2 regions of the Apilactobacillus sp. EABW-1NA genome follow, and region 2 is predicted to be linked to the other one. Evidence: riboswitches for the same ligand, from Rfam matches in the RefSeq annotation. Region 2 holds a riboswitch; the other holds the start of a gene.
What was found. A riboswitch is a leader RNA that binds a small molecule or an ion and turns the genes downstream of it on or off. The one in region 2 is predicted to bind thiamine pyrophosphate.
Positions count from the first base shown of each region.

Region 1: linked by a shared signal. The riboswitch ahead of tenA (thiaminase II) and the one ahead of OEZ61_RS04500 (ECF transporter S component) in region 2 are both predicted to bind thiamine pyrophosphate.

Region 1 is NZ_JAPDKO010000029.1:3,426-14,958, forward strand. It holds gene OEZ61_RS07170 (SLC45 family MFS transporter) at 1-149, shown strand, start outside; gene OEZ61_RS07175 (glycosyl hydrolase family 65 protein) at 170-2,371, shown strand; gene pgmB (beta-phosphoglucomutase) at 2,374-3,039, shown strand; gene OEZ61_RS07185 (hypothetical protein) at 3,174-4,118, shown strand; gene thiM (hydroxyethylthiazole kinase) at 4,139-4,915, opposite strand; gene thiE (thiamine phosphate synthase) at 4,915-5,556, opposite strand; gene thiD (bifunctional hydroxymethylpyrimidine kinase/phosphomethylpyrimidine kinase) at 5,543-6,355, opposite strand; gene tenA (thiaminase II) at 6,348-7,055, opposite strand; TPP riboswitch at 7,162-7,254, opposite strand; gene OEZ61_RS07210 (SEC10/PgrA surface exclusion domain-containing protein) at 7,358-8,476, opposite strand; gene OEZ61_RS07215 (L,D-transpeptidase) at 8,598-9,188, shown strand; gene OEZ61_RS07220 (hypothetical protein) at 9,233-9,424, opposite strand; gene OEZ61_RS07225 (GNAT family N-acetyltransferase) at 9,439-9,972, opposite strand; gene OEZ61_RS07230 (acetyl-CoA C-acetyltransferase) at 10,102-11,280, opposite strand.
Region 2 is NZ_JAPDKO010000011.1:45,671-54,326, reverse strand. It holds gene OEZ61_RS04520 (LysR family transcriptional regulator) at 104-973, opposite strand; gene OEZ61_RS04515 (amino acid permease) at 1,081-2,481, shown strand; gene OEZ61_RS04510 (LVIS_2131 family protein) at 2,517-3,137, opposite strand; gene OEZ61_RS04505 (serine hydrolase) at 3,226-4,236, opposite strand; TPP riboswitch at 4,386-4,480, shown strand; gene OEZ61_RS04500 (ECF transporter S component) at 4,557-5,111, shown strand; gene OEZ61_RS04495 (ATP-binding cassette domain-containing protein) at 5,127-6,539, shown strand; gene OEZ61_RS04490 (energy-coupling factor transporter transmembrane component T) at 6,539-7,174, shown strand; gene OEZ61_RS04485 (LBP_cg2779 family protein) at 7,247-7,429, shown strand; gene OEZ61_RS04480 (hypothetical protein) at 7,469-8,629, opposite strand; gene OEZ61_RS04475 (asparaginase) at 8,644-8,656, opposite strand, start outside.

The sequences.
Region 1 (11,533 bases), on a different contig from region 2:
TTTGTATCCCACAAATTGTCGCTTCAGTTTCTAGTTTCGCAATCTTCCCAATGCTACACGGATCAATGAGTGCAATGCTATTCCTAGCTGGAATCTGCGCACTAATTGCTGCCGGAACAGTATTCTTTGTAAAACCAGTTAAAGAATAATTAAAGGAGTTGAATTAAAAATGACTAAAGACATTAAATTAAGACTAAAAGACGTGAGTTCAAGTAATCCGGGCAACCTAGAAGCTGTGTTCTCATTCGGTAATGGTCACTTTGGGGTTCGTTCAACTAACCCAATTGAATCAAACGCAGTAGAAGGAACACTTGTAAATGGTTTCTTCGAATACAGTCCAATCACATACGGAGAAGCTGCTGCTTACTACCCAAAGAGGAATGAAACAATCGTTTCTCTTCCTAACTTGAGAAAAATTCGCGTCTTTGATGACGGTCATGGCGAATTCACTCATTCTAAACTAGTAGATATGCAATTAGATTTATCTAACGGTAAATTGGTTGAAGAATATGAATTAAGTAACGACAAGAAACAAACAATTAAAATGAATGTCACTTCAGCAATCGATCAAAGAGAAGTTCACTTCTACGGCATTGAATATGCTTTTGAAGCTGGAACTTACAAGGGTGACATCTACATCGATAAGAGTTTTGTCCTAGAAGAAGCAAAGGCTGAAGCAGGCGACGACATCGATGACCCAAGAAAGACTAGAGAATTAAAATCAATCAAACGTGAAGTGGTTGCTACTGACGACTTATCACAAACAATCGCCATTAGTACTGCTGAATCACAACAACGCATTGAAATTACTGCTTACGGTTTTAACAACGAAAGTCCACTAACTAAAAAACTAGCACTAGTCGACGAACCAAAAGTTGGCTACGGATTTATCGTTGGTGAAAAGAATGAAGCAGGTGACTTTGCTAAAGAAGACTTTGCCACAATTAAGGAAAACAGTGCTAGTTTCTGGCATGACACTTGGCAAAACGGTGAGGTTTCAATCGCCGGAAACGACGAATTAAACCTAGCTCTTCACTACAACATCTTCCAATTAAACCAAGCTACTGGTCGTGACGGTAAGACAAACATCGCTGCCAAAGGTTTAACAGGACCAGGTTATGAAGGTCACACTTTTTGGGACACTGAAATGTACATGATTCCTTACTTCATCTACACAAATCCAGAAATTGCCAAGAAACTATTGGTATACCGTTACAACACTCTAAGCTTTGCACGTACACGTGCTCGTGAATTGGGTGTTAACCAAGGTGCGCTATTCGCATGGCGTTCCATCAACGGTGAAGAAACTTCCGCATACTACCCAGCAAGTACTGCCGCTTACCACTTAGACGGAGACATTGCATATGCCATCGGTAACTACTACCAAGCAACTCATGACATGGCATTCTTAAAGGACTATGGTTTTGAAATGTTACTAGAAACTGCTCGTTTCTTCAGAGAATTCGGTACGTGGGCAAAGAGAGAGAACAAGACAGTATTCGAATTCCACACAGTAACTGGACCAGACGAATACACTGCAATGGTTGATAACAACTACTTTACTAACAGAATGGCGCAAAACAACTTCAACTTGGCATACAAGTTAGGACTAGTGTTAATGGAAGAAGATCCAGAAGGATTCAGCAAACTAGGTGCTTCAGTTGAAGAATTAGAATCATTCAAGGACATCGCTGAAAGGATTTACTTCCCATTCAACGACGAATACCAAATTAACGCTCAAGATGACACATTCTTCAGCAAGGCAATCTGGCCATTCGACGAAACACCAAAGGACAAATACCCATTACTATTGCACTACCACCCACTAAACATCTACAGATACCAAGTGAACAAGCAAGCAGATACTGTTTTAGCGGACCTATTATTCCCAGAAACAATTGATGATGATCAACTAAGAAGAGAATTCGATTACTACGAAAAAATTACTACTCATGACTCATCATTATCACGCTCAATCTTCAGTGCGTTAGCTGCGCGTATGGGTGACATGAAGAAGGCCTACAGCTACTTCTCAGACACTGTTCGTATGGATTTAACTGATTTACAAGGAAACACTGAAGATGGTTTACACTTGGCAAACCTAGGTGGAAGCTGGCTAAGTGTGGTTCAAGGTTTCGCAGGGATGCAAGTAACTTCAGCCGGCGAATTAAAGATTATCCCACATCTACCAATTGAATGGGATGGCTTTGAATTCAGAATTGTCTTTAACGGCAGATTATTAAACATCAACATTGTTGATGGTAAAACAACAATCAAGTTGGTTGATGGTCAACCAATGAACATCATTGTAAACAACAAGTCATACAAACTAGAAAAAGCAACACTAGAAATCCTATCAAAGGGGGAATAGACATGGGATTAGACAAGATTAAAGGTTTCATTTTTGACCTGGACGGTGTTATCTCCAACACCTCTGTTTTACACAGTAAGGCATGGAAACAAATTGCCGATAAAGTCGGCACGCCATGGAATGACAAGTTAGCCGAAGACCTAAAGGGTGTGGACCGCATGGACTCATTGAATCTGATTTTGGATCGCGGTAACTTACAAGGAAAATACACTGAAGAAGACAAGCTGGCACTAGCACAGGAAAAAAACGATAACTACCTAAACCTAGTTGATCAAATGTCACCAGCCGATATTCTTCCTGGTATCAAGGAATTCTTGGACAGTTTACGTGATAATGGCTATTTAATCGCTTTAGCATCTGCTTCCAAGAATGCACCAACTGTTTTGGAAAAACTTCAATTAAGTGAATACTTTGAAAAGGTGGTTAACCCGGCTTTATTGAGTAAGGGTAAACCAGATCCAGAAATCTACACTAAGGGTGCTGAAATCTTGGACCTAGCTCCAGAACAATGCATCGGAATTGAAGATGCGGAAGTCGGTATTGCTGCTATCAATGGTGCCGGTGAGACTTCCATCGGAATCGGTAGTGCCGACATCCTAAAGGATGCTGATATCGTGTTTGCCTCAACTGATGAACTAACACTAGCTAATATCGAAAAAGCACTATAAAAATAAAAAGGACTGACGTTTGTCAGTCTTTTTTATATGAATGTATAGATATATACAATAAGATTATCAATATTTTAAACAAATAAGCTTCTATAATGCTATATGGTATATGTGTAATACATAGTATTTGGAGGTTGGTTATTATTAAATGGATTGATAAAGGTTTTAAATGGGTTGATAATCAAGTTGATTTATTGACGAAAAAAAGGGATTTTGAAGCTGAACACATAATAATAATGTTATTAGCCATAACGTTTATTAGTTTTTGTATTGGTATCGGGATTATTCGTACTTTTTTTAATAAATGGTACTATTTATTATTTATTTTTTCGATAATAATCATATCAACATCATTATGTATTAGTATATATGTTGCATTTAAAACGTTTAAAAGATTAATGACGTCAGATAACTCATGGAAAGACATGATTTGTTTTAAGGCAACTATCGTTTGCGATTTTATATTGATTGTTATTATAACTATTAATAGTATTTGTGGAGATGTTTTTAATAAAAACCATGTTTCTTTCTACATTTTTTCAATGTTAACTTGGTATGAACTATGGGTTATTTCATGGTTCTTAGATAAAATAGTTATTGTACCAAAATATAACAATATCACGAAATATAAAGTTAAAATAATAGTTTGGAAATTTATATTTATGATATTGGTTTCTGTTATATTATATTTAATGAACTTAAGTGATACATTAACAATTTTTTCAATTGTCTTTACCATCATCATTTCAATGCTTGACTATAAAATGTTGCATGTCTTAATCGAAATATTTAGCTATAAAAGATTAAGAAGACAACAAAGAATTAAATTGAAACGCTATTGTCGTGAAAAACTAATACCTATAAAAATATATATTTATTTGATTGAAATTTCGTATATAATCGCTAATAGTTTTGTTCCACCTGTAGTAAGACTATTCGAGAAAATGAATAATAATTTCTTTTACTATAATAGACCTAGTTTAATTGTTATTCTATCATCAGCAGCTTTTTCAATTCTATACTTTATTATTTCGAGACTTGTTAGAGACATCATAAATGATGAAAATAAAAAGGACTGACGTTTGTCAGTCCTTTTTGTTTAGCCTAGTTTTTGAAACTCAGTGATTTCTTCGTCGGTTAGTTGGTATAAGGTATTAAATACAGTTGATAGGAATGAATATGGTAGGTTGTCGGTAATTCCACCGGCAATTTCTCCGGCAATGCTTAGGATACTAGATGCAAGCACGGCGGAATCTAAACTGTTGTCGACTGCTAGACAGGCCCCTAGGATACCGTCTAACATATCGCCACAACCAACGTTAACGGCAAAGTAGTGATGACCGTTTTTAACTTCTACGGTTTTACTACCATCTGAGATCACATCAGTAACACCTGATAGTAATGTGATACAGTCAAACTTCTTAGCGACTGTTTCTGCGATTTGATGTAAGTCACCGTCACCGTTTCCGGCGTCGATACCTTGGGCGTTCCATTCGATGTCGGCGAGAAATGCTAACTCACCGGCGTTACCACGAACACCGTCGAAATTGACTTCCTTAGCTACCTTAGCGAAGTTATTTTGACGTAACTTGGATGCGCCAATCGCAACGGGATCAATGACGACAGGGATGCCTTTTTGGTTGGCGTACTTTCCAGCTGCAATTGATTTTTCAACGTCGGCATCGTTTGATGAACCCATGTTGATGACTAGGGCATTTGAGATGTTGACTAGGTCGCTTGCTTCCTTGATGTCGTCGAACATGATTGGTGACGCCCCGATGAAGTTGATGGCATCGGCCACGTGTTGTGGTGTTACCATGTTTGAGATGTTTAAAATGATTGGTGAGTTTTCTCTGATTTGTTTGATAGTAGTCATTATGCATTCCCCTTTAGACGATTAATGGTTTGTTGGATATCGGAACTATCGATGATATCTGAGATGACTGAGACACCGTCGACGTTGGTAGTTAGCACCGCCTTGGCGTTATCTTCCTTGATGCCACCAATGGCAACGGCTGGATGAGTAGATTCTTGGTATAAACGGTTTAGTTCATCGATACCGATTGCTGGTTTCACCTTTAACTTGGATTGAGTCGCAAAGATGGGACCAATTCCGATGTAGTCTAGTGAATCGACATTGTTGGCAGCTCTGACATCATCTAGGGTGTGGGTAGATAGTCCGATAATCTTGTTTTGACATTCCGCGATGACGCGTTCAATCTTGGTGTCGTCTTGACCGACGTGGATTCCATCAGCATTAATTTCCTTCATCAAATCGATATCGTCATCGATGATGTATGGCACGTTATACTTGGCGGTGATTTCCTTTAGTTGAATCGCCACCTGTAGTTTTTCCGCATCGGATAGGGTAGAACGGTCTTTTTCGCGGTATTGAAACATGGTAATTCCGTTCTTACATGCACCCTCTACGATTTGGATTAGTTTGTCGACGTCGCCGCCAACGTTTTGACTACCCGCAATGAAGTAGACGGCTAGTTGTTCTTTAGCGAATTTCATCTTCAGCCCCCCAGTGATTTAGTGGTCCATGACCATGTCCGACAATGATTTCTGATTGTAGGATGGTATCAATGTAGCGTTTACCTTCGATGATGGCTTCCTTGATGGATGCCCCCTTGGATAGGTTAGCGACGATTGCGGATGATAGGGTGTCGCCAGTTCCGTGTTTTCTCGCGGTGTCGTACTTTTTACTTTCGATGGTAAAACTAATTCCGCTTTCTAGTAGGACGTAATCGGAAAGGGTATCACCTTGTTGGTGGCCACCCTTGATGATGACGTTCTTGGCACCCAGTTGTTGAATGTGCGCAGCAGCTGCAATCACATCGTCATTGGTTTCAATCTTCTTACCATATATAACCTCAGCTTCAGGAAGGTTAGGGGTCACGATGTCGGCGATTGGCATTAGTTTATGGATGATGGCGTCGATACCCGAATCGTCTAATAACCTAGCGCCACCCTTGGCAACCATGACCGGGTCGACGACGATGGGGTGAATGTTGTGTTCATTAATGTTTGCGACGACGGCTTCGACACGTTTTTGGTCAAACAAGGCACCGGTTTTGGCAGCCTTGATGTCGAAATCATCGTATAGTGAGTTAAACTGTGCGTTGATCATTTCAACGGGAGTGGGTAGGACGGATTGCACACCCAATGTGTTTTGGGCGGTCAAACCAACCACGACATTGGTAGCAAAGACATGGTGTTCTTGCATCGTTTTGATGTCAGCTTGCATACCGGCTCCACCACCGGAATCTGAACCGGCAATCGTTAGTGCTTCAGGGACTTTTTTACTATTCATGATGACTACCTCCATGAATGATGTCGGCAAAACGCCAGTCTTGTTGGTAGAAGGCTTGTTCCCAGAATTCCCATTCTAATTCGGTACTCTTTAGGAAGAAGCCTTTGGCCTCATTGATTTCTTCTTCTGACATGTCCTTGGATAGTTCATTTAACATGTTAAAGAGCTTTTGGGTTATTCCACCATCTGCATCTTCATTGTCAGATAGGTAGAAATCAATCCAACTCTTAAACTGGTTGTCTTCGGTGTTTTTCCCTGTGGCAGTTAGTTGTTTGGCAATTTCATTGTATGTCCATGGGCATGGTAGTAGCGCACAGATGATGTTGGCCAGACTACCGGTTCTTACGGCACGATACATATGTGATTGGTATAGGTAAGCCTTAGGGCTTGGGGTAGCGTGTTGCAAACTTTCGTATGTAACGTTAGCGATATCGCAAAAGACGTGGTGAGGGTGAATCTCACTGTTTAAAATAAAATCGATGTTTTCAGCGAAAAAGCGCATGTCCTCTCTGCCCTTTAGGATGGGGATGATACTAGCGTAAATTTTGATGAACTCAGATAAGTATTGAAAATCTTGTTGAACATAAAATTTTAATGCTGCATCGTCGACGTGACCGTCACCGATACCTTTAACAAACGGGTGGTCAAAGATGGCTTCCAAAATTGGGTTAGCTTCTTTGACTAGTTGATGTGAAAACATGAAACAATACCTCCAGTTTGCTGCCGTAAATAAAAAATACCCTCCCACACGACGGTGGAAGGGTACACTTGGATAGACTAAGTCTAATTCTAATTCTAATTCTTTACTTGGAGTGCGCCTGACTTCCTTCGCTAGTGTTAACTAGATCAGGTTCAATGGGTGTAATCTCAGCCGAAAAACGGCACCCCAGTGGACAGCATTTTTATATTTAATTCATGTATAAGTATATCTGTTTTGAACTATTTGTAAACATGATAATTTTGCTAAACAAAAAAGACGCCGTCATAGCGTCTTTTTATTTTTTATTGATAAATTTCGAAGTGAATTTGGCCCATCTTATCAATTGAAACACCGAATTCTTGTTTAGCGGAACTATCGAAACCAATTCCTAGGAAGTTGGCAGCGTGGCCCCAATCAGAAGATGCGTCGTCAAACATCATGGCACAGATGGCACCGTAGATGCTTTCCTTAACGTTAGCCATAGTAACTGGTCCATTGATGTATGAGTTAGTTAGTAGTGAACCAGCGATGTTTTCACCGTAGGCAGAGAAACTGTTAGCGGCGAAGACGTCATCTAGGACAGAGACATCGTGACCACCTTTTTTAGTAAAGTCCCAATTATCGTTGTTGTAGCCGATGGCAACATCAGTGGCAGCCTTTAGAGCACGTTCGGTAACGGTTAGGTCTTGGGTGTATGGGTAGTTGTTAGCTAGCTTGTGTCTTAAATCATTCACAAGGTTAGCTGCATATTGTGATAGTTGACGTTGTTGGTCATTACTAATGTTGTTGATGTTGACCTTGGCGTTAATGTCGGCGGTGCTTGGGTGGAATGTGTTAATTTGACGGCTTTGGTCAATTGATTCGTCTGAAGCGGTACCTTGGACCATCTTCTTGGTGTTGGCATTGAAACTAAATAGGTAACCGGCAGGGATGTTTAGCGTGTCAGATGCGTTAGGAGTAGCGTGATCGTCTGATGGGTAGTTAAAACCATCAACGGATTGGTAGTAGTTAGAATCGGTAGTCTTCTTGTTGCTGGTAGCTACCGGAGAAGTAGTGCTTACAATCACTTTTTTGGCGTTGTTTTTTTTATTAACTACCTTTTTAGGGGCCTTCTTCTTAGTAGCTACCTTCTTTTTTGCTTTGGTAACTTTTCTAGTTTTCTTTGGGTGCTTCTTCTTGGCCTTGGTAGTCTTTTTAGCGTGTTTCTTTACGGCCTTTTTCTTCTTAGTGGTCTTTTTGTGTTTAGCCTTAGAAGTTTTCTTAGCCTTCTTGGATTTTTTAGCTTTTTTGGCGGGCTTTTTCTTGTGACGAGTTTGCTTGGTAGTTTGCGCATTAGCGGCTAGGTGGGTTTCACTGATGCTTCCGGCAAACAACATGACAGTCATAACGAGTAGTAGTGAAAATGCTTTTAGTTTTCGCATAACGATATCTCCTTAGTTTGTACGAATGTTTTTATAAATATAACTATACCAAATGTTTTTAATAATGGAATTGATTTTCACTTTGTGTTTTAATTAAGTCAAAGACAAGGGGAGATATTTAATGACTAAATTTAAACGTGCATTTGCAATGATTATTGCTGCCGTCATTGTGGCATTAGGATTAACAGCTTGCGGCCAATCTACCTCAAAATCGACTGCGAACAAGAATACTACTACCAATCTATCGGCACAAGCCTCAGTAAGGCCTTCAAAGAATGCTTGGAAGCACTCTTCTGAAAAGAAGGCTTACCCAAATATGAAACTATCAAAGAAGAACTGGCTAGATGTTTCAATTAAGAAACAACGTGTCTATGTTATGAACAAGGCGGGCAAGGTTTTATACACCATGCTATGCTCAACTGGAAATGACGATGGTACCCCACGCGGTACATTCCACATTCAAAAAGAACGTGGTAGTCACTTCTACAACGCATCATCCAAGGAAGGTGCCAACTACTGGACTTCATTTAAGGATCACGGAATCTACCTATTCCATTCCGTTCCCGTAAACAAGGCTGGTAAGTATTTAATGAAGGATGCCCATGAACTAGGCAAGGTTGCCAACTCACATGGTTGCGTTCGTTTATCAATTCCAGACGCTAAATGGATCAACAGCTCAGTACCAACCGGCACTAAGGTTGTTATTCACTAATTAAACCAAACAAAAAAGACGTTCATCATAATGAACGTCTTTTTTTAATGCAATGTACTTACATCGATTAGGATTAATACCAAGATGATGGTAATTCCTAGGATGGTTGCTACATATTTATTTTTAAATGATTGATGCTTGCGGTATAAGAAAAATAGCAAAGTCAATAGGGCTAAAACACCAATCGCATACATAATAATCAGTTTGATTTGAACTGATAGGTCGTCTGCTAGCATGTGAGCACCTTCTATTATTTAGTTAATAGTTGGTATGCAAATCTAGCAGTCCATGGATGACCATTTTCTCGCATATGGATAATTCCACGTTTTTCAAAACCGTTAGAAGTGATAACGTGTTGCATACCTTTGTTTTCAGGATGAGTGTCGATTCTGATATCCTTGTAACCTAATACACGTGAAACGGTGATTAAGCTACTAACCAGTTTTTCAGATAGGTGTTGTCCACGGAACTCATTTGAGATGGCAACTCTGTGAATCGCTGCGTAGTGAGCTTCAGAACCGTTAACCCAATCGCCTTCTTCAATCTTTAGGTAATTTGGATCAATTCCTTGATGAATTGTTGCAGTTCCGGCGACTTGGCCGTCAGTGATTAACACGTAGTTGATTCCATCTTTAACGTCTTTAACTAAATCTTCGTCAGCTGGGTAACCATGTTGCCATTGATCAATTCCTTGTTCGTGTAGGTACTTGATTGCTGAGTGAATGATATCTAAGATTGCTGGTAAATCTTCTTCAGTTGATTTCTTTAAGTATGTTGCGGGCATTTTTACACTTCCTTTATGAAAATTATAAGTAAAAAGTATATAGAAAAACGCTGCATTTTGCAACGTTTGTAAATTAAGCCTATTCATAGCATACTACAATGACACTTTTAGTAAACTAATTAGAATTATCTATAGTAGTGTAATTTTCATGGCCATTCCCATACCACCACCGATACAGATGGTAGCTAGACCGCTTTTTTTGTTAGTGCGTTGTAGGTTATAGATTAATGAACCGACAATTCGCGCACCGGAATCACCTAGGGGATGTCCCATTGAGATGGCACCACCAGAGATGTTAAGTTTGTCCATATCGATATTGTAGTCGTGAGCAACCGCTAGGACTTGAGCAGCGAATGCTTCATTTAGTTCGACTAGGTCGATATCATCCATAGTGATGTTTAGTTTATCAAACAATGACTTGGTAGCGTCATATGGAGCGTATCCCATGTAGTCAGGATCACATCCTGCTTCGGCATAGCCATCGATGACCGCTAGTGGTTTGACATTCAAACGCTTAGCGGCTGATTCACTCATTAGGACTAAAGCAGATGCACCGTCGTTTAGACTAGCCGCGTTTCCGGCAGTCACAGTTCCTTCTTCCTTGAAGGCAGGACGTAGTTTGTTAAGGACTTCAATAGAAGTATCACGACGAATGTTTTCATCTTCCTTCATAATATAAGAAGATTTTCTGTTTTTGATTTCAATTGGTACTAGCTCTTTGTCAAAGTATCCATTATCAAATGCTTTGGCAGCCTTCATATGAGATTGGTAGGCGAACTCGTCTTGTTCTTCTCTTGAAACGTTGAACTTTTCAGCAACGTTTTCTGCGGTAACTCCCATTGGTTGTTTGTTAAAAGCATCCATTAAAGCGTCGTTGTTTAATGAATCAACTAGAGTAACATTACCAAACTTGTGACCGGATCTAACGTCCATGTTTAGAAATGGAGCATTGGACATGCTTTCCACTCCACCAGCAATCACGACGTCAGCGTCACCCATCACGATGGCAGCTTGAGCATTGCGGACAGCCTTTAGTCCGGAACCACATACTTGGTTAACTGTATTGGCAGTACTACAGTAGGGGATGTTTGAATTAATTTCGATTTGTCTTGAGATGTTTTGACCAGCACCTGCTTGGATGACATTTCCAAACACGACTTGATCTACATCAGAAGGTTTAATGTTTGCTTGTTCAATTACAGCCTTGGTAACAATGGTTCCTAAATCCACAGAAGTGAAGTTCTTTAGGGCACCGTTTATCTTACCAATCGGTGTTCTCTTGGCAGCAGCAATCACGACTTTTTCCATATAATAGTAAAACTCCTTTAATATTATCTATAAGAAATAGTATAACGATTATTCTATTTAATTCTATTATAAAGAATAAAACTAAAAAGTTTAATAAAGTTTGAAAAAGTTATTGACCACAGTGTTTATAATTGGTATTATTATATCCGTTGTCATTTTTGAGATAACAATAAAATTTAATCGAAACAAATAATAAAAAGTTGTTGACTTGACGGTTTGAATTTGATATTATTGTTTCTGCTGTTGAAAAAGT
Region 2 (8,656 bases):
TTAATGGCAGCTAATTTTAATTCTTTAGAAAACATAAAAGAACCCCTTAGGTTAGATTTCTCCAACTCAAGGGGTTCAGTTCACATTCAATCCAATGGCTTTTTTATTTGAGTTCTTCTTTTCTATCGATAATGAACTTCGCAAAATGTTGGCTGGCGATTGGTAGTTCATCCTTATTCTTATAAACAATTGCGACCGGTCTAGTCACGTTGGGTTCGACTGGCTTGCTGACGATGTTGAAATCGGTTCGACGGTAAACTAGTTCGGATAAGATGCTGACCCCTAGTCCTGCTTCGACCATCGCCATGATGGTGTAGTCATCTTGAATCTTATAGCGCACGTTGGGTTTAACACCGGCTTTTTTAAATGCTTCAAGCGGTTCACTGTAGCCACCACCCTCAACTAGGATGAATGGATCATCGGCGAGTGCTTCAATTGGCACAGCATCTGCGTTGGCGTATGGATGGTCAACGGGAATAAATGCATTCATGTTAGTGTTGTGGACAATTGTCTTATTAAAACCTTCTCCGTATTCAGCGGTCATGATGGCGAAATCAATTTGGTCGGTTTTCAACCAATCGATGATGGTTCCATAGTCACCCTGGTTTAAAACGAAATTAATCTGTGGATAAAGCGCCTTAAACTCTTTGAATAGGTCAGGCAACCAGTAACAACTAACACTGGTAATTGCTCCGATTCTGACCGTTCCTGATTGAAGGCCATTGATGGCATTGGCGGTGTCGATTAATCCACGGTATTGACGAAGTGCTTGTCTGATGTGTGGATAAAGTTTTTCCCCATCCGGTGTCAATTCCACCCCAGATCTGGAACGTTTTAGAATGTGCATATTGAATTCCTTTTCCAGATTGGACATCATTTGACTGACGGAAGATTGGGTATACCCTAGTTGTTCTGCTGCTTTGGTGAAACTCTTATTCTGTAATACTGCCTCTAGTACAATAAATCGATTCATCTTATATCATCTTTTCTTATGTAAATATTGAATTTATTAATTTTACTTATGTTGGTACTCATTATATAGTTAATAGTACAAATAAACAAGAAAAGGTGTTGATATCTATGCAAATTTTTAAAAAGGAATCGGTTAGCAATTATTTAGAGGCCGATTCACGATTATCCAAGTCTTTGACCACTAAAGACTTAATTGGCTTGGGTATCGGTGCCGTGATTGGTACCGGGATTTTCATCCTTCCCGGCCATGAAGCTGCCAGTCATGCTGGTCCTGCCGTTGCGATTGCCTTTTTAATGGCAGCCATCGTTTCTGGATTAGTTGGTATGGCCTACGCTGAATTTTCATCAGCCATGCCAATTGCCGGATCAGCTTACTCATTTGGTTCCGTTGTCTATGGTGAAATTGTTGGTTGGATTTTGGGTTGGGCCTTAATCCTTGAATACTTCTTAGCAGTATCGGCTGAAGCGACCGGGTTTGCTGCTTACTTTAACAACAATATCTTAGCCGCCATCGGAATTCATTTACCAACCGCCCTACAAGCCAGTCCAATGGAAGGTGGAGTGATTAACATCTCAGCCGTCATCATTGTGGTTGTCATCGCAGGAATTCTTCTAATGGGTTCAGAAATGTCTAAACGTGTTGAAAACTTCGCCGTGATTGTCAAAGTCGCCATTATCATTATTTTTATTATCATCGGTGCCTTCTACGTTAAGACCAGTAACTATGTTCCTTTCTACCCTGCTCAATTCCACTCAACTCCATTTGGTATGGGTGGTATCTTCACAGCAGCTGCCACTGTCTTCTTTGCTTTCATCGGTTTTGATGCATTAGCTTCTAACTCCGCTGAAACTATCGACCCAGGTAAGAACGTTATCAAGGGAATTATCGGAACTGTGGTTTTCGCCGTCGTTCTATATGTCGCATTTTCAATGGTACTTACTGGAATCGTTAACTACAGGGAACTAAACGTTGACGATCCCGCCGCTTACGCTCTTCAAATCATTCACTTGTCAGCATTCAACAAGCTAATTACTATCGGTGCTTTGTTTGGAATCTTTACCGCCATGGTGACTATGTTCATCGGTGGTTCTCGCCTAGTGTATGCACTTGGTCGAGACGGTCTTTTGCCTAAATTCATTGGCCGCGTTAACGCCAAGCACTCCGTACCAAAGAATGCGATTATCATCGCAACTATCGTTCAAGCTGTCTTTGCTGGTTTGGTTCCATTGACTCAACTAGCTTCATTGATTAACGCAGGAACATTGATTGCCTTCGCATTCATCTCATTTGGTGTTATTAAACTTCGTCGTAGAAAAGATATTAAAAACACAGGATTCAAGATGCCATGGTATCCATTCCTACCAATCGTAGCTGGTGTATTCAGCATCTTCTTTATCATCATGCTTCCAGACATTACCAAGATTTCAGTTGGTATCTGGATTGTGATTGGATTTATCTTCTACTTCGCCTACGGAGTTCACCATTCTAAACTACAAAAACAAGACTAAACGAAAAAAAGCCCTGGATTAAATCCAGAGGCTTTTTATTTTTCGTTATAAATAAATGAATTATCCGGAATACGGATTAGAGTATAACTCTTGAACTGACGTCTTGCATGTAATCCGATTCCATTCCAAAAACTGTCTTTATACGTAACGGTTACGTCGGCAACCCACGCTCTTTGGTATTTCTTGTCTAGCGTCTTAGCTTCATTGTCATTCCATCTAACCGCTGACTTTTGAACATTAATTTCGCTATTAGTACCGACTAGCACACTTGATGCTGAACTTGATACTGATAGACGTTGTCCATTAACCAAATATGAGTAAGACTGATTCAAAGATGAATTATTCCCACTTTTGACCTTCACATAGTAAGAGCTGTTACCATTGGTATCCAAAATTAATGGCTTGAAGTCACGTGTTGTGACGACGTTTGATCCATTAACGTTTGGATAGAATGTCTCAAAAGACATGAATCCAATCCCAGCAAATAACACGACGATTTGTGCAATCGTCTTTAAATGGTGAGTTAATGAAAAGTCGTAGTGCCCATTTATGATTAGTCTACTTCTTCTTACCCCGATGTTATGAATAATAAAAATTGCATAAATAACCAAAATTATCCAAAGAAGTAGGCCAACTATATTCCAGGCCGATTCCATAAATCTTCTCCTTTATACTAGTAATCAAAGATACTTTACTATTCTACACTATTTTGGAAAAAATACAAAATTCTTATGCTAACTATTATTATTTCAATGCTGAATCGTGGTTGTTAACCAGTTTAATCAACTTGGCAGTGTCGGAAAATTCGGCATAATCGTTAACAACGACGGTGATTACTCTGTCTTTGCCAGGTTGTTGAGCAGTCGCAACTAGACATAGTCCAGCGGCAACAGTATAACCGGTCTTTAAACCATCGACATGCAAACTTTCATCGTAAAAAGGTCTACCAGGTAGTAAACTATTTTCATTAAATAAAGTTTGACCGTCAACTTTTTCATATACTTGCTTGGCATCATCAATTGCCTTTGGATAAATTGATAGGACGTGGTCGGCAATGATTGCGATACTCTTGGCTGAGATCATGTTGGCATCGTCCTTGCCACCAACTTGAGCGAAACCAAATTTACCTAAGTCACTATTTTCTAGTCCTGATGATGACACAAAAGTAGCGTCTAGATGCCATGCTCTGGCTTGTTCATTCATCATCTTGATGAACTTAACGTTAGATCCTGCCACCCATTGACCCAATGCAATTGCAGCATTGTTGGATGATTGGACTAAAGCGGCCTTATACAAATCTCTGACGGTGTACTTGTGGCCATCCTTAAACTTAAAGCCACCTAGTTCAACGTCGTCACCTAGTTTCTTTAGTCCCTTGTTACTGGTGTCGACTACTCGATTCCAGCCGTTGGTTTTTTCGGCCTTTTGAATCGCTAGATATAAGGTCATTAGTTTAGCTAATGATGCCACCTTAATCTTCTTGTCCCCATTTTGTGAATAAACGACCTTATTCTTAGTAGCATCCAATGCCACAGCAGCACTCGCGTTCGTTATTTTATTCTGTGACACCTTCACTAGGTCGGTCTTATAAGTTTGTGGATCTTGTTGATAGTCAGGTTGATAACCTTGTTTTGAGTTCGTTATTTTATTGTATTCTTGGCGAATAAATGAGAATGGATTATTAAATTGTTCGTATGCCCCTAATCCAATCGCCGCGACGAATATTATTGTTAGTCTTTTCACTGATTTCTTCATTCATTTTTACTTCCATTTTTCATAATTTCACTATCTAAAGTTACCACGAAATCACCGTTACGACAAGGCATCCCGCTTGTTAAAAATGTTAATAAAAATATAAGCATTGCATTTAAATTTAATCAATAGTATAGTTAATTTAAATTGATAATTAATGTTTGGGGTGCCGGAATTCGGCTGAGATTCATACCCATAGTACCTGATTCAGGATAATCCCTGCGAAGGAAAACAACCCTTTTATTTTTAATGCTTTACAAATTATAAAAATAAATTGGACTCCAAACACGTGTTGTTTGGGGTCCTTTTTTCTGGAGGAAACTATGAAAAACACATGGTCACTTAGAAACATCATTTTACTTACATTAATCTCAATTATCTGTGGAATTATCTTTTTCGCCACAGGTTTTCTATACAACGCAGTAAGTCTTGCACTTACTCCTTATGGTCTAGCACCTCTTGCTAACGATCTACTACTTGGTCTTTGGGTAATGGCAGCTCCACTTGCTGGTTTTATCTTCAAACGTCCAGGTGCTCCATTACTAGCTGAGGTAATCGGTGCCATCGTTGAAATGTTCTTAGGTGGACAATGGGGTGTTGAAACCATCATCTCTGGTATTGAACAAGGTATCGCAACTGAATTAGGTTTCGTTGCTACTAAATACAAGCACTTCGATTGGTTAGGTGTATTCGCTACTACCATCTCAACTACTGTCATCACATTTATCTATGACTGGTTCAAGAGTGGTTACAATGCTTATGCCATCCACATGCTAATAATCTTATTCATCGCAAGATTCATTTCAATCTTCATATTTGGTGGTGTGTTATCAAAACTAATCGCCAACATGTTAGAAAAGAGTCACGTTATCAAATAATAGGAGTGTCACTTTTTGAATAACTTATCAATTAACAATTTGACATACCAATATACTGGTAGTTCGAAGCCGACTTTTAAAGGGGTTAGCCTGGATTTCGAATCTAATCAAATGGCATTGATATACAGTCCTTCTGGGTCTGGTAAATCAACGCTTTTGAAAACAATCGCAGGATTTTATCCACAATATAACGACGGTACAATCGACGGCGTTATCAATTTTAATCACCAAGACATCGCTGAATTTTCAGAATGGAAATTACGACAAACCATTTCCATGATGTTCCAAGATCCAATGCAACAATTTTGTATGGCTACCGTGGAAGATGAATTCATCTTCACCCTAGAAAATCTTCAAGTTGAACCTGATAAAATGGATCAAATTATCGAAGACGCCCTTTCTTTCACCAATACCAATGAGTTAAGAAAGCGCGAATTCAAGACTCTTTCTGGTGGTGAAAAACAAAAGGTTGCACTAAGTATCATCGTAGCGATTAACGCTCCTGTTATTCTATTGGATGAACCATTTGCCAATGTCGATATCAAGTCTCGTCTGGAACTGATTAGTCTATTGAGCCAGCTAAAGGAATCAGACAAGATTGTCATCGATATCGATCATGACCTTATGGGCTACGAAAATCGAATCGACCAGTTAATTGGTTTCGATGAAGACAACACAACGTTTAAACCTTTAGATGATGCGGCGGCCAAAGAATTGTTCAATCAATTCAACGATTCCACAAATCGTCCACTATCAAACGAAGTTGTTGGAGAACCAATTATTAACTGTGCAGATTTATCAATTGCCAACTACGACATGCAATTAATCAATCATTTAGATTTAGACTTGATGAAACAAAAAACGACCTTAATTACCGGTCCCAACGGATGTGGTAAATCAAGTCTGTTCAAAACATTTATCAAGCAACATGATTTTGATGGAGAAATTAATTTCAACCACAAATCAATTCGTAAAATCCGTTTAAACAAGTACTTACAAAGTGTTGGAATGATTTTCCAAGAATCAACCAAGCAATTCATTAAAATCACCGTCGAAGACGAACTAGAACTATCCAAGAAGAATGCATTCAACAACTGGTTGGACGACAATCAAATCGCTGAATACACTAACAAACTTGGTCTAGATGAGCTATCCGATCGTGTCATCTACTCTTTAAGTGATGGCCAAAAGAAACGACTACAAATCCTAAGCATAGTCATGATGGGACACTCACTTCTTCTTTTAGACGAACCTTTTAATGGTATCAACATTGAATATGTTACCGTTGTCGTTGATTTATTGAATCACGCAAAGGCTAACGGTCAAACGCAACTGCTAATCTCTCATCAAACTCATGGTCTAGAGAACCTAGTTGATTACCATTTAGCATTTGATGATCACAAACTAACTTATCAGGAGGCCTTTTAATGAATCCCGTATTAAAACTACTGATGATGTTAGTAATTGCATTGGAAATTTCATTTACAACATCAGTTAGACTAAACCTAGTTATCTTCGTTGTTAGTCTAATCTATCTAATCTTCTTCGCTTCATTTAAGCGAATCCTATACTTATTATTCGTCACTTTAATTCCTGCGGTCGGAATCTATTTCGCCCAAAAGATAAATGGCGACTATCAATACGGTATCTTATTGGTGACTCGTCTATACGCGTTTGTCACACTGGGTGGAACTTACACATGTAAGACCTCCATCGAGGATTTGGCTGGTAGTCTGGAACAAAACTTTCACGTACCCAGCAAGTTTGCCTACGGAGTAATGGGCGCCTTTAACTTGATTGAAACCATCAAACAAGAGATTGTCGACATCAAGTTATCCGCTAAAATGAGAAACGTGCATCTATCCTATGTTTCTCCAACCCTTTACTTCAAGTCAATCCTAGCTGCCATGAACTGGTCCACCCTACTAGCTCAAGGAATGAATTCACATTTATTCGTTGAAGGAAACAGCCGAACCCATTTCAAAAAGATTACAATCAAAGCAACCGATTATATAATCTTCGTTGTTGTGGTTGTCGCTATCCAAATTATCCTAATTTTTTAGACTTTATTTTTCTTCTTATACTAAAATAAGTTATAATGTAATTGTCGGATGGATTTTGTTAGGAGGGTTCTTATGAATCGTAAATTGAATAAGATTGCTGAAGAAATTGTTACTTATCAAAAGAATAATGATATGCCAGATACATTATTGGCTTATAACCTACATTTTAGTGTAGAGGAATTGCATGACATTAAGAGCATGCGCAGATCCCCAAATCAAGATGAAGTAGATATTATCAAACAAAAATTAGGCTAAGCAAAAAAGGAACCCGAAATGTCGGGTTCCTTTTTTTTATTACATATCGCCTTTTCTTCTTAGACGTTGTTCATCTAAATAAGCATAGATGTATTCAAAACCTACTTCAACGATGTCATTTAACGGAATCTTTTGTCCGTAAATGAAGAAGTTGACTGTTTCATCCAATAGACTGAACTTCATTGATTCGGGGCCAATCTTTTCCGGGTAACCTAAGAAGTTACTACCAGACTTCAATTGTAAACGAATCAATTGATGCTTGTTCATGGATTGCGTCAAGATAGCATTTAAATTATCTTCGGTACTGTCGAATTCTCTTGAATCGTTTAATACCGGTTGTGATGCATTATGATCAGCAATGTTTTGGTCCTTCATTAGTTGAACCAATTCAAGGTAGTCGTTGCCAACGGTGACTCGTTGGATGCCATTCATTCGAATGAAGACATAGCCACCAAATTGACCAGACATGTCGACAACTTTTAGGATGGCACCACTGTCGTTTAACATGATGACCTCCCCGACATAGAAGAAGTGGTCATTGTATCTACAACGAACTTCGACTAGGTTGTGATGATGGAATGAATCGTTCAACAAATCGATGATGTTGTTGATTGATTCGGCGGTCTTGGCAATGTTTTGTTCTTTGACCTTGCCCATTACTTTGCTCATGACACTTAGTTCACGACCTTGGAATTCAATAATCATGCTTTGGTTAAAGCCCATGGTGACCAATTCATTTTGCATGAAGTCGAACTTGTTAATGCGTAAGAACTTAAAGGAATCATTGCTGATTTTCTTAACCATCCCTGTGTAGAAACGTTCCGCTTCATTGTCGTGAATTAGGATAACCTCTTGGTTTAAGTATGCTTGAATTAAAATTTGTGGGAACAAGTTGTTGTTGGAATCAAAGTGTAATTCGCTGGGTTTGGATTCCATTAATCCTTCATCCTTGGCGATTAACATTTTTTCTTTGATGCTGTCTAGGTCTTCACTTTGACGTTCCACACTCTCAATGATGGCAGTCTTCATTGCGACGTATCCGTCGGCTAGACCGCTTGATTCGTATGTGGCAATGATGACCTCGTCATCGTTATAAGTTTCAATATAGCCGGTATAAAAAATATCACCAGTGTTTAGGTAGATATTCACCAGTTGTTCCTTGCTCATTGCTGCATTTAAATCTGCAATGATAGAGTTCATAAACATCCCTCACTCTATGATATTGCG